2 regions of the Cellulomonas sp. P4_D11 genome follow, and region 1 is predicted to be linked to the other one. Evidence: predicted binding sites of a transcription regulator. Region 1 holds the regulator's gene; the other holds the start of a gene.
What was found. Region 1 encodes LexA, which represses DNA repair genes until DNA is damaged. Its sites were predicted from a motif close to TCGAACANNTGTTCGA; they were not measured.
Positions count from the first base shown of each region.

Region 2: the regulator LexA is predicted to act here: its motif matches at 2,488-2,503, upstream of AC1DT4_RS13230 (HNH endonuclease signature motif containing protein).

Region 1 is NZ_JBFUIK010000013.1:49,855-55,144, forward strand. Features, by position in the region: gene AC1DT4_RS10125 (S9 family peptidase) at 1-622, opposite strand, end outside; gene nrdR (transcriptional regulator NrdR) at 775-1,290, opposite strand; gene AC1DT4_RS10135 (LysM peptidoglycan-binding domain-containing protein) at 1,611-2,093, opposite strand; gene lexA (transcriptional repressor LexA) at 2,435-3,187, shown strand; gene AC1DT4_RS10145 (L-lactate dehydrogenase) at 3,297-4,298, opposite strand; gene AC1DT4_RS10150 (ATP-dependent DNA helicase) at 4,331-5,290, opposite strand, start outside.
Region 2 is NZ_JBFUIK010000019.1:35,001-40,290, reverse strand. Features, by position in the region: gene AC1DT4_RS13240 (SAM-dependent methyltransferase) at 1-366, shown strand, start outside; gene AC1DT4_RS13235 (hypothetical protein) at 572-874, shown strand; gene AC1DT4_RS13230 (HNH endonuclease signature motif containing protein) at 920-2,341, opposite strand; gene AC1DT4_RS13225 (sugar O-acetyltransferase) at 2,863-3,486, opposite strand; gene AC1DT4_RS13220 (exo-beta-d-1,3/1,6-glucosidase) at 3,550-5,290, shown strand, end outside.

The sequences.
Region 1 (5,290 bases):
CGGCCACGAGGGCCTCTCCCGACGGCAGCCAGCGCGCGCCGGACACGCCGATCTCGCCGGCGGTCAGGGCCACGGGCTCGGGCAGGCTGGTCGGACGCTCCCCGTCGAGCGGGACGTCGACGACGAACACGTGCTGCGGCCGGTCGCGCAGGAAGCCGACCCCGTCCGCGCGGTACTTCAGCGCGGTGATGTGCCGCGGGTCCTCCGACCCGGGCTTGCCGTCCGCCTCGTACCGGCCCGGCTCGGGGACGCGGGCGACGTAGGACACCCGGGTGCCGTCCGGCGAGAACCGCGGCTCGGCGGCGCCCAGCGGCGCGTCGGTCAGCTGCAAGGGCTCGCCCCCGGTCGACTCGACGACGAACACCTGCGGCTTGCCCTCGGGCTCTGCGCGGAGGAACGCCACCCACCGACCGTCGGGCGACACGTCGGGTGCGGTGTCCCGGTGCCCGCGGGTCAGCGGTCGTGGCGGCTCGTCACCGACGAGGTCGACGGACCAGAGGTGGCCCGTGTACTCGTCGGTGCTCAGGTCCGGTCGGACGACCGAGACGATCGCGCGGCTGCCGTCCGGGAGGACGGCGGGCGCGCCGGGGACGTGGAGGAGCTCGAGATCGGTAGGAAGCACCGGACGAACCTACGTCGTCCCGCCGAGACTTTCCGACCGACGGGGCCGACGGCCTCGGCACGCCCCCGACCGCCGGTCCCGGAGCCGTGTGTGCGGACGCGTCGCTGCTCCGGTGCCCGAGGGGACGTGGTGGATCCTCGCGAGCCCGTGCCTCAGCTGGTGCGCGCGGTCTCGTCCTCGGGCTGCAGCGGCTCCTCGGCGTCGTCCACGTCCTCCGTGCCGTCGCGCTCCGCCCGCAGGACCGTGATCGCGGCCTCGAAGTCCTCGAGCGAGTCGAACGCCTGGTACACGCTGGCGAACCGCAGGTAGGCCACCTCGTCGAGCTCCCGCAGTGGACCGAGGATGGCCAGACCGATCTCGTACGCATCGATCTCCGCCGAGCCGGCGCCGCGCAGGGTCTCCTCGACCTTCTGAGCGAGCAGCGCGAGGTCGTCCTCGCTCACCGGACGGCCCTGGCACGCCTTGCGCACGCCGCCGGCGATCTTCTCGCGGCTGAACGGCTCGGTGGCGCCGGAGCGCTTGACCACGGAGAGGCTGGCGGTCTCGACCGTGGTGAAGCGGCGGTTGCAGTGCGGGCACTGGCGGCGTCGCCGGATGGTCGACCCGTCGTCCGAGGTCCGCGAGTCGACGACCCGCGAGTCCGGGTGACGGCAGAACGGACAGTGCACCGTGATCCCCTTCGAGCTGGCCCGCCGAGCCGGGAGGGCCGGCGGCGATGGCGTCGTGAACGCCCCCGTGACGCTAGGCCACGCTCTGCGGCGGTGCAAGGTCGTTGCCCCCGACGCGACCCGCCGTGCTCGATCCCACGTCGCCCCCCACGTTCCCCGGGCGACGCACGAGGGCGGCCATCCTGAGATGACCGCCCACGCGGGGACGCTCCCGTCCCGTGTAGCGGGCCGACTCGCCTCGGCCCGCGCAGTACCGCGCGTCCTGTGTGCCACGCCCCCACGGTGCTCTGGCGGGCTCCCGCGCCGCCGACGGACGTCCGTCAGCCCGCGGGGACCACGATCACCTGGCCGGCCATCAGGCCGGCGTCGGGGAGCTCGTTCAGCCGGACGAGGTCGAACACGACGTCGCGCACGTCGTCCGAGGGCCCGGCGACGGTCTCGGCGATCTCCCACATGGTCTCCCCCGGCTGGACGACGTGCCGCACGACCTCCTGCGCTCCGGAGGGGCCGTCCGCCGCGGCGCGACTGCCGAGCAGCGTGACCAGGGCGACGATCGCGGCCGCGAGGACCCAGAGGACGACGCGACCGCGGGTGGTGAGCCGGAGGTGCGACGCGGCCGCGGGTGCCGCCTGGTCCGCGGGCTGGTCCACGGGCGCCGTGACGATGGTCGGGGTACCCACCAGCCGGAGGTGGCTCGCCCGGGACGCGGCCGACGAGGCGGCCGACCCGCGGGTGGCGCCGGCCGTCCGGCTGCTCGGCGTCGCGAAGCTCGGCATCGCGGGTCCCATCGCCATCGCGCTCATCACGTCACTCGATTCCTGCTCGGCCCGGTCTCCCGGGGTACCGCTGGTCGTCGAACGCTTGTTCGTCGAACGTCTGTACGATGTCTACCAGCATCCGCCGACACTGTCGAGACACGATCGAACAGATGTTTGATCTTCCGTCCCGACATCCCTAGGCTGGCGATGCAGCACAAGCGCACCACGAGCCACTGACACGACCGGCGGGAGCCCCCGTCGCCGCAGGTCAGGAGCTCGGGGGCGTCGGCTGGCACAGGCAGCGCGGCACGTTCACGGAGCAGGCGGAACCAGCGGTACCAGGCGGTCAGGGCCGAGAGGCCGCCGCCCGACGGAGGAGGAGCGCAGTGACGGACTCACGGGACACGTCCCAGCCCGACAAGGACCTGGCGACGATCCACGCGCTGCCGGACGGTGCGCCTGGCCCGGACGGCCTCACGGCGCGCCAGCGGCTCGTGCTGGACACCATCCGGACGTCGGTCGAGTCGCGCGGCTACCCACCGAGCATGCGCGAGATCGGCGAGGCCGTCGGCCTGACCAGCCCGTCGAGCGTCAAGCACCAGCTCACGGCCCTCGAGCGCAAGGGCTACCTGCGGCGCGACCCCAACCGCCCGCGAGCCATCGAGGTCGTGCACGCCGACGACTCCCGGGGTGTGGGCACCTGGCAGGCGCCCGACGGCAGCCGGTCGAGCTTCCCCGACCAGGGCGAGGGCGAGCGGATGCCCGCGCCGTCCTACGTCCCGGTCGTCGGGCGGATCGCCGCTGGCGGGCCGATCCTCGCGGAGCAGGTGGTGGAGGACGTGTTCCCGCTCCCCCGCCAGCTGGTCGGCGACGGCGACCTGTTCCTGCTGAAGGTCAGCGGGGACTCGATGATCGACGCCGCGATCTGCGACGGGGACTGGGTCGTGGTCCGCCGCCAGCCCGTGGCCGAGCAGGGCGAGATCGTCGCCGCGATGATCGACGGCGAGGCCACGGTCAAGACGCTCAAGCGCATCGACGGCCACGTGTGGCTCATGCCGCACAACCCGGCGTACTCGCCGATCCCGGGCGACGAGTCGACCATCCTCGGTCGCGTCGTCAGCGTGCTGCGCAGCCTCTGACGCGCCGGCCGGGCCGCGCGCCGAGCGCGGCCCGGCCGGTCACCACCGCGCGAGTCGTGCGAAGCCCCGTCGATCGTGGCGCGCCGACGAGCCGCTGACGGCTGCCGGCTCAGAAGCCGAACTGCCGGGCGACCGAGCGCACGGCCTCGGCGGAGGCCCGCAGGCCGGCGAGCTCGTCGTCGGAGAGCGGCACCGGCAGCCGTTGGCCCACGCCGTGCGCCCCGACGATGGCGGGCACCGACAGGCACACGTCGCTGATGCCGTGGAAGTCGTCGAGCAACGACGACACGGGCAGCACCCTGCCCTCGTCCTTGACGACGGCCTCGATGATCCGCGACCCGGCCAGCGCGACCGCGTAGTTCGTCGCGCCCTTGCCCTCGATGATCCGGTAGGCAGACTCGACGACCTCGCGCGTGATGCTTGCCCGGACGTCGGCCGTGAGCGGGCCGGCACCGCCCGCCCCGGTCCACTCGAGCAGCGGGACGGACCCGATGCTGGCGGAGCCCCACAGCGGGAGTTCGGTGTCCCCGTGCTCGCCCGCGATGTAGGCGTGCACGTTCTGCACGGCGACCCCCGTGTGCTGGGCGATCAGGTAGCGCAGACGGGAGGAGTCCAGCACGGTGCCCGACCCGAACAGCTGCGCAGGTGGCAGCCCGGAGATCTTCAGCGCCGCGTAGGTGACGACGTCCACGGGGTTGGTCACCATCACGTAGACCGCCTCGGGGGCGACGTCCACGAGCGCCGGGAGCACCTTGCGGACGAGACCGATCGTGGCCTCGGCGAGCTCGAGCCGCGACTGGCCGGGCTTCTGCTTCGCGCCCGCGGTGAACATCACGACGTCGGCGTCGGCGCACACCGCGATGTCGTCGGAACCCACCACCTGCGCCATCGGCATGAACTGGATGCCGTGCCCGAGGTCCAGCGCCTCGGCCTCGACCTTCGCCGCGTTGATGTCGTACAGGGCCACCGACCGGGCGGCCCCGCGCATCAGCGCGGCGTACGCCATGGTCGACCCGACGGCCCCCGCGCCCACGATCGCCAGCTTCGAGGTGCGGCGTGCGCTGCGGTACGGGGCCATGCCGACGTCTTCCATGTCCAGGCTCTCGGTCATCACGTACCTCCAGGTCGTCGACCCGACCGAGGCTATCCGGACGCGGCGAGCCGCTGCAGCGCGGAGACGGCGACGGCGCGGTCGGTGGTCCGCCAGAAGTCGGGCAGCGACCGCGTGAGGAAGCTGCCGTAGCCGGCGGTCGCGAGGCGCGGGTCCAGCACCGCGACGACACCGCGGTCCTCGCTGGTCCGGATCAGGCGACCGGCGCCCTGGGCGAGCAGGAGGGCGGCGTGCGTGGCGGAGACCGCGAGGAAGCCGTTGCCGCCCGCCGCCTCGATCGCGTCCGAGCGGGCGGAGCTCACGGGGTCGTCTGGCCGCGGGAACGGGATGCGGTCGATGAGGACGAGTCGGCAGGTCGCGCCGGGGACGTCGACGCCCTGCCAGAGCGAGAGGGTGCCGAACAGGCACGTGGGCTCGTCGGCGATGAACTGCGAGACGAGGGTGGGCAGCTGGTCGTCGCCCTGGACGAGGATCGGGACGTCCAGCCGCTCGCGCATCGCGGCGGCAACGGCGTTCGCCGCGCGTCGCGACGAGAACAGCCCGAGTGTCCGGCCCCCAGCGGCCGTCACGAGCTCGGCGATCTCGTCCAGCTGCGCGTCGGTCGCCGGCTCGCGGCCGGGCTTCGGCAGGTGCCGCGCGAGGTACAGGATCCCCTGCCGGGGGTAGTCGAACGGGCTGCCGACGTCCAGCCCGCGCCACGGCTGACCGGCGGGCGCGGCGGCGGGGGGCCCGCCCAGCGAGGTGGGGCCGACCGGTTCGGCGTCCGGGCGGACCTCGAGGCCGACGGCGCGCGCGATCGGGTCGAAGGAGCCGCCGAGCTCGAGCGTGGCCGACGTGAGGACGCCGGAGCGGCCCGCGAGCAGGTGGGTCCGGATGAGGCCGTTGACGGCGAGCGGGGCGGCGTGCAGGCGGGTGAGGATGCTGCCGCGCCGGTCCTCGCTGCGGGAGCTCCAGAGCACGGTGTGCCGGTTGTCGTCGGGGTCGGCGGCCAT
Region 2 (5,290 bases), on a different contig from region 1:
ACCGACCTCGTGACCACCGAGCAGCACGACCTTCGCGAGTCGATGCCCGCCGGACCCTTCGACCTGGTGTCGGCGACCTACCTCCACGGCCCGGCGGAGTTCCCGCGCAGCGCGGTCCTGCACCGCGCCGCCCAGCTCGTGACGCCCGGCGGCCTCCTGCTGGTGGTCGAGCACGCGTCCGTCTCGCCGTGGTCGTGGAAGAAGGACGCCACCTTCCCGACGCCCGCCGAGTCGCTTGCCTCGTTCCACCTGAGCGACGGCTGGGACGTGGAACGCCTGGACGCCCCTCAGCGGATGGCGACCGGCCCAGCGGGCGAGGTCGCGGAGGTCACCGACAACGTGATGGCGGTCCGCCGCTCGCTCTGAAGGTCGCTCGCGCCGACCACCCGCTCATGCTGACCGTCGTTCGCGCTGCCCATCCGCTCGCCCTGACCGTCGCTCGCTCTGCCCATCCGCTCGCCCTGACCGCGTCGCGCTCTGACCGCGGCGAGCCCTGACCGCCGCTCGCCCGACCGGGTGATCGCATCGGGCGGTGGACTTCCTGGAGCAACAACGCCCCTACGGTGCCCGGATGACAACACGGCGCTGGGGCCTCGCTGCAGTTGTCTTCGTCAGCATCGTCACCGTCCTGGTCTCGGCGTTCCTCTGGGTCATCGGCCTGATCGGCGGATCGGGCTTCATGGCGTCGACGCCGAGCCAAGGGGCAGTCGTCGGAGGGGTCGTGGTCCGCGTCATCGCGGTCCTTCTGTGGGGTCTCCCCGTCGTGGTCGCCCGGCAGGAGCTCGGCGCCCGCGCCGCCCGCACGACTGCCGTGCTGCTGGGCTCCTGTCTGGCTGTCGCCCTGACGCTGACGCTCCTCGGCAGCCTGTGGTGAACCGTCGGAGGGCGGAGGACGGGCACCGAGGGTGCCGTCCGCAGGTCAGAAGGGTGGGTCGCCGATGTCGGGTGGTGGTGGTCGGTGCTCGAGCGCGTCGGGTGAGACCAGGACCAGGACCGGGCTGCGCGCGTAGGTCAGCCCGTGCCGGTCGGTCCAGGTCGAGACCCCAGTGGTGGGGTTGTAGGTGACCTGCCACCAGCCCTTGGTCTTGGCTTGGTGGTGGTGTTTGCAGAGGGCGTGGAGGTTCGCCTCGCACGTTTGGGTCTCGTGACCCTGGTCGGTCGTGGTGCGGTTGTGGTCGTAGGGGATGCGGTGGTCGAGCTCGCACCGGGTGGCCGGCTGGCGGCAGCCGGGGAAGGTGCACGTGACATCCCGCGCCTGGACGGTGCGGGTCAGGTCCGCACCCGGCCGGTAGGACTGGGTGCCGACCGAACACACCTGCCCGGTGGCCGGGTCGGTCAGCACCCGCCGCCAGGTGGCGTCCTGGGCGAGCTCGCGGGCGACCTGGGCCGGGATGGGCCCGTAGGAGCCGAGGTACCCGGGGTTGTCGTCGAGGCCGAGCAGGGTGGACGCGGCCACAGAGACCTGCAGGGCGGCGCGTTGCCCGTGCCGGGTGGGTAGTGGGGTGCCGTCCGGGGTGGCCTGCCGGTCCAGGATCCCGGTGAAGATGTCACTGAATGCGTCCGCGCGCCGCTGATCCACGCTCCGCTGGTCACCGTCGACGGCACTGTTCCCGGCCAGGGCGTCGATCGCGGTGAACGCCGCCGTCGCCTCCGCGGCGGGCAGGTAGGCGATCAGGCGGGCCATCGCATCGGGGGCCAGCTCCAGGAACACCCCGCGCCGCTCGCGTTCGGCGCGGCGCCGCTTCTCGGGGACGTCGGGGTTGACCGCGAGCAGCACGGCCCGTACGTGCCGGGTCAGCTGCGGGGCGGTCAGCTCGGCGGCGTGGTTCACGGCGTCGGCGACCACCCGGTCGATGACGTCGCGGTCCAGACCGGCACCGCCCGTGTGGATCTCGGCCAGGATCACGTCGATCTTGCGCGCCTCCAGAGCACCGGCCGCCCACGCGTCGGCCAGCACCGGGTGGTCCGCGACCGCGTCCGCGCGCAGGAACAGGGTCTCGGCCAACCGGCGGGTGCAGACCAGGGCGCACGCGAGCTCGTCGGGGACGTGCCGCAACGCGTCCACGGTGCGCGCCTCGATCTCCCGGATCACCGCCGCCTGGGCGGCCTGCAGCATGTTGACCGCCTGCGTCATCGCGGCCACCGTGCTCACCAGTGCGACATCCGAGACGTCCGCGACCGGCACCGAGACCAGCATCGCGACCAGGTCATCGACCCGCACACCCGGCACCGGCACCTCCGCGGCGGCCAGGTCCACGACCCGCACACCCGGACCAGGCACCGGCGCGGCACCCGGACGCGACCCGTGCCCCGAGTCCGCCCACACCATCAGCGGGGACACGGTTGGAGGGGGAGCAGGAACGGTGGGCGGCGTAGCGGAGCCAGCGGCCACGGCATAAGGCGGCGTCATGTGTGCGCGAGGCTCGTCGAGGATCGCTGTCATCACCGCTACCTCCGCTCACCTGCGACCACCGCTCCCTGCGGCTATCGAACAAGTGTACGACTGACCACTGACGCACCGGCGGGTGGCCTGTGGAAAGAGGCTCGTGGAAAGACGGGGTACGCGACCGCCGACTCTTACGCGTCGAGTTGCTATCGCGGAGCGCCCAGACCCAGCTGGATCGCAAGGGGTTCCCGCATCTCGTGAGCGCAGCTGGTCGGCAACGCCGCTGGTGTCGCGTGGTCGGCGACCCCGCGCTGGCGTTGCGCTCGACAGCGGCGTTCAGCGACCGATGCTGTTCGGCGACCCGGTCCCGTTCAGCGACCAATGTTGTTCAGCGACCGGGTGTTCTTCAGCGACCGTTCTCGTTCAGCCACCGGGTGTTCCTCAGCGACCGTTCCCGTTCAGCGACCGGGCGCGCTTCAGCGGCCGTTCCCGTTCACCGATCGGCGACGATCCACGTCGCTCGCGTCCACCGACCGCAGCACGCGGCACGGCACGCCGACGGCGACCACGCGGGGCGGGATGTCCTGCGTGACCACGCTGCCGGCGCCGATCACGGAGCCGGCGCCGACGGTGACGCCGGGCAGGATCGTGACGTTCGACCCGATCCACACGTCGTCCTCGATCCGCACCGGCAGTGAGAACTGCTTCCCGCCGGCACGCTCCTCGGGGACGGTCGGGTGGCCGGCGGTCGAGATCGTGACGTTCGGCGCGAGCATCACGCGGTCGCCGATGTGGATGTCGGCGTCGTCCACGAGCACGAGGTTGAAGTTGGCGTAGAACTGCGAGCCGACGTGCACGTGCGAGCCGTAGGAGACGTGGAGCGGCGGCTCGATCCAGGCGTCGGGGCCCACGGAGCCGAGCAGCTCCTGCAGGATCGACGTCCGGCGGGCAGCCTCGCCCGGGCGCGAGTGGTTGAAGTCGTACGTCAGCTCCTTGCCGGCCACCCGCTCGGCCTCGAGGGCCTCCAGGCCCGGCCCGAAGTCCACGTAGAGCCCGCCGTCGTTCATCACGGCACGGACGGCGTCGTACTCGTCGGTCATCACACGCTCCTCTAGGGTGTTCCGCAGCCCATCATGCTCGAAACGATCCGATCAGGACGCCTCATGACCGCGCCTTACCAGGACCCGTCCCTTCCCGTCGCCGAGCGCGTCGCCGACCTCGTCGGGCGCATGACGCTCGAGGAGAAGGTCGGGCAGATGATGCAGCTCAACGCCAAGGACGGCGTCGAGGACCTGGTCCTCCACCTGCACGTCGGCTCGATCCTGCACACGTCGCCCGAGCGGGTCCGCCAGGCGCACGAGCTCACCGCGCAGACACGGCTGCAGATCCCGCTCCTGATCGCCGAGGACTGCATCCACGGGCACTCCTTCTGGGAGGGCGCGACGATCTTCCCGACGCAGCTCGGCATGGCGGCCACCTGGGACGCCGGACTGCTCGAGCGGGCGGCCCGGGCGACCGCCGTCGAGGTGGCGGCCACGGGCATCCACTGGACGTTCTCGCCGGTGCTCTGCATCGCCCGCGACCTGCGCTGGGGCCGCGTGAGCGAGACGTTCGGCGAGGACCCGTTCCTCATCGGCGAGCTGTCGTCGGCCATGGTCCGCGGCTACCAGGGTGCCGGACTCGACGACCCGACCGCGATCCTGGCGACGGCGAAGCACTTCGCGGGCTACTCCGAGACGCAGGGCGGGCGCGACGCCAGCGAGGCCGACCTCAGCCGCCGCAAGCTGCGCTCCTGGTTCCTCCCGCCGTTCGAGCGGGTCGCGAAAGAGGGCTGCCGGACCTTCATGCTCGGCTACCAGTCGATGGACGGCGTCCCGATCACCATCAACGACTGGCTGCTCAACGAGGTGCTGCGCGGCGAGTGGGGCTACACCGGCACGCTCATCACCGACTGGGACAACGTCGGCCGCATGGTCTGGGAGCAGCACATCCAGCCCGACTACGCGCACGCCTCGGCGGCCGCGATCCGCGCGGGCAACGACATGGTCATGACCACGCCCGGCTTCTTCGAGGGTGCGCAGGAGGCCGTGCGCAGCGGCATGCTCGACGAGTCCGCGCTCGACGCCGCCGTCGGCCGGATCCTCACGCTGAAGTTCGAGCTCGGGCTGTTCGAGGACGCCCGGCACCCGGACGTCGAGCGGCAGCAGGCAGTCATCGGGTCCGCGGAGCACGTCGAGCTCAACCTCGAGGTCGCCCGCCGCTCGCTCGTCCTGCTCACCAACGACGGGACGCTCCCGCTGAGCGCCGAGAAGAAGGCGATCGCCGTCGTCGGACCCAACGCGGACGACCAGCACACGCAGCTGGGCGACTGGGCCGGCGCCTCCGGCCAGGCGGACTGGCTCCCCGACGGCCACCCGCGCGAGATGACGCAGACGGTCCTCGACGGCTTCCGCGACCAGGTCCCCGAAGGCTGGACGGTCACGCACGCGCGCGGCGCCGACATCCTCACGCTCGGCGCCGACCCCGAGGGCGAGTTCTTCCCCGACGGCCAGCCGCGACCGCAGGTGGTCATCCCCGTCGAGCCGGACGAGGCGCTCATCGCGGAGGCGGTGGCCGCCGCCGAGACCGCCGACGTGGTCGTCGCGGTGGTGGGCGACCGCATCGAGCTCGTCGGCGAGGGCCGGTCGACGGCCACGCTCGAGCTGGTCGGCGGGCAGGTCGCGCTGCTCGACGCCCTGGCCGCGACGGGCAAGCCGCTCGTCGTCGTCGTCATCGCGAGCAAGCCGCACGTCCTGCCGCCGAGCGCCATGAATGCGTCGGCCATCGTCTGGGCCGCGAACCCGGGCATGCGCGGCGGGCGCGCGATCGCCGAGCTGGTGCTGGGCCAGATCGAGCCGTCCGGCC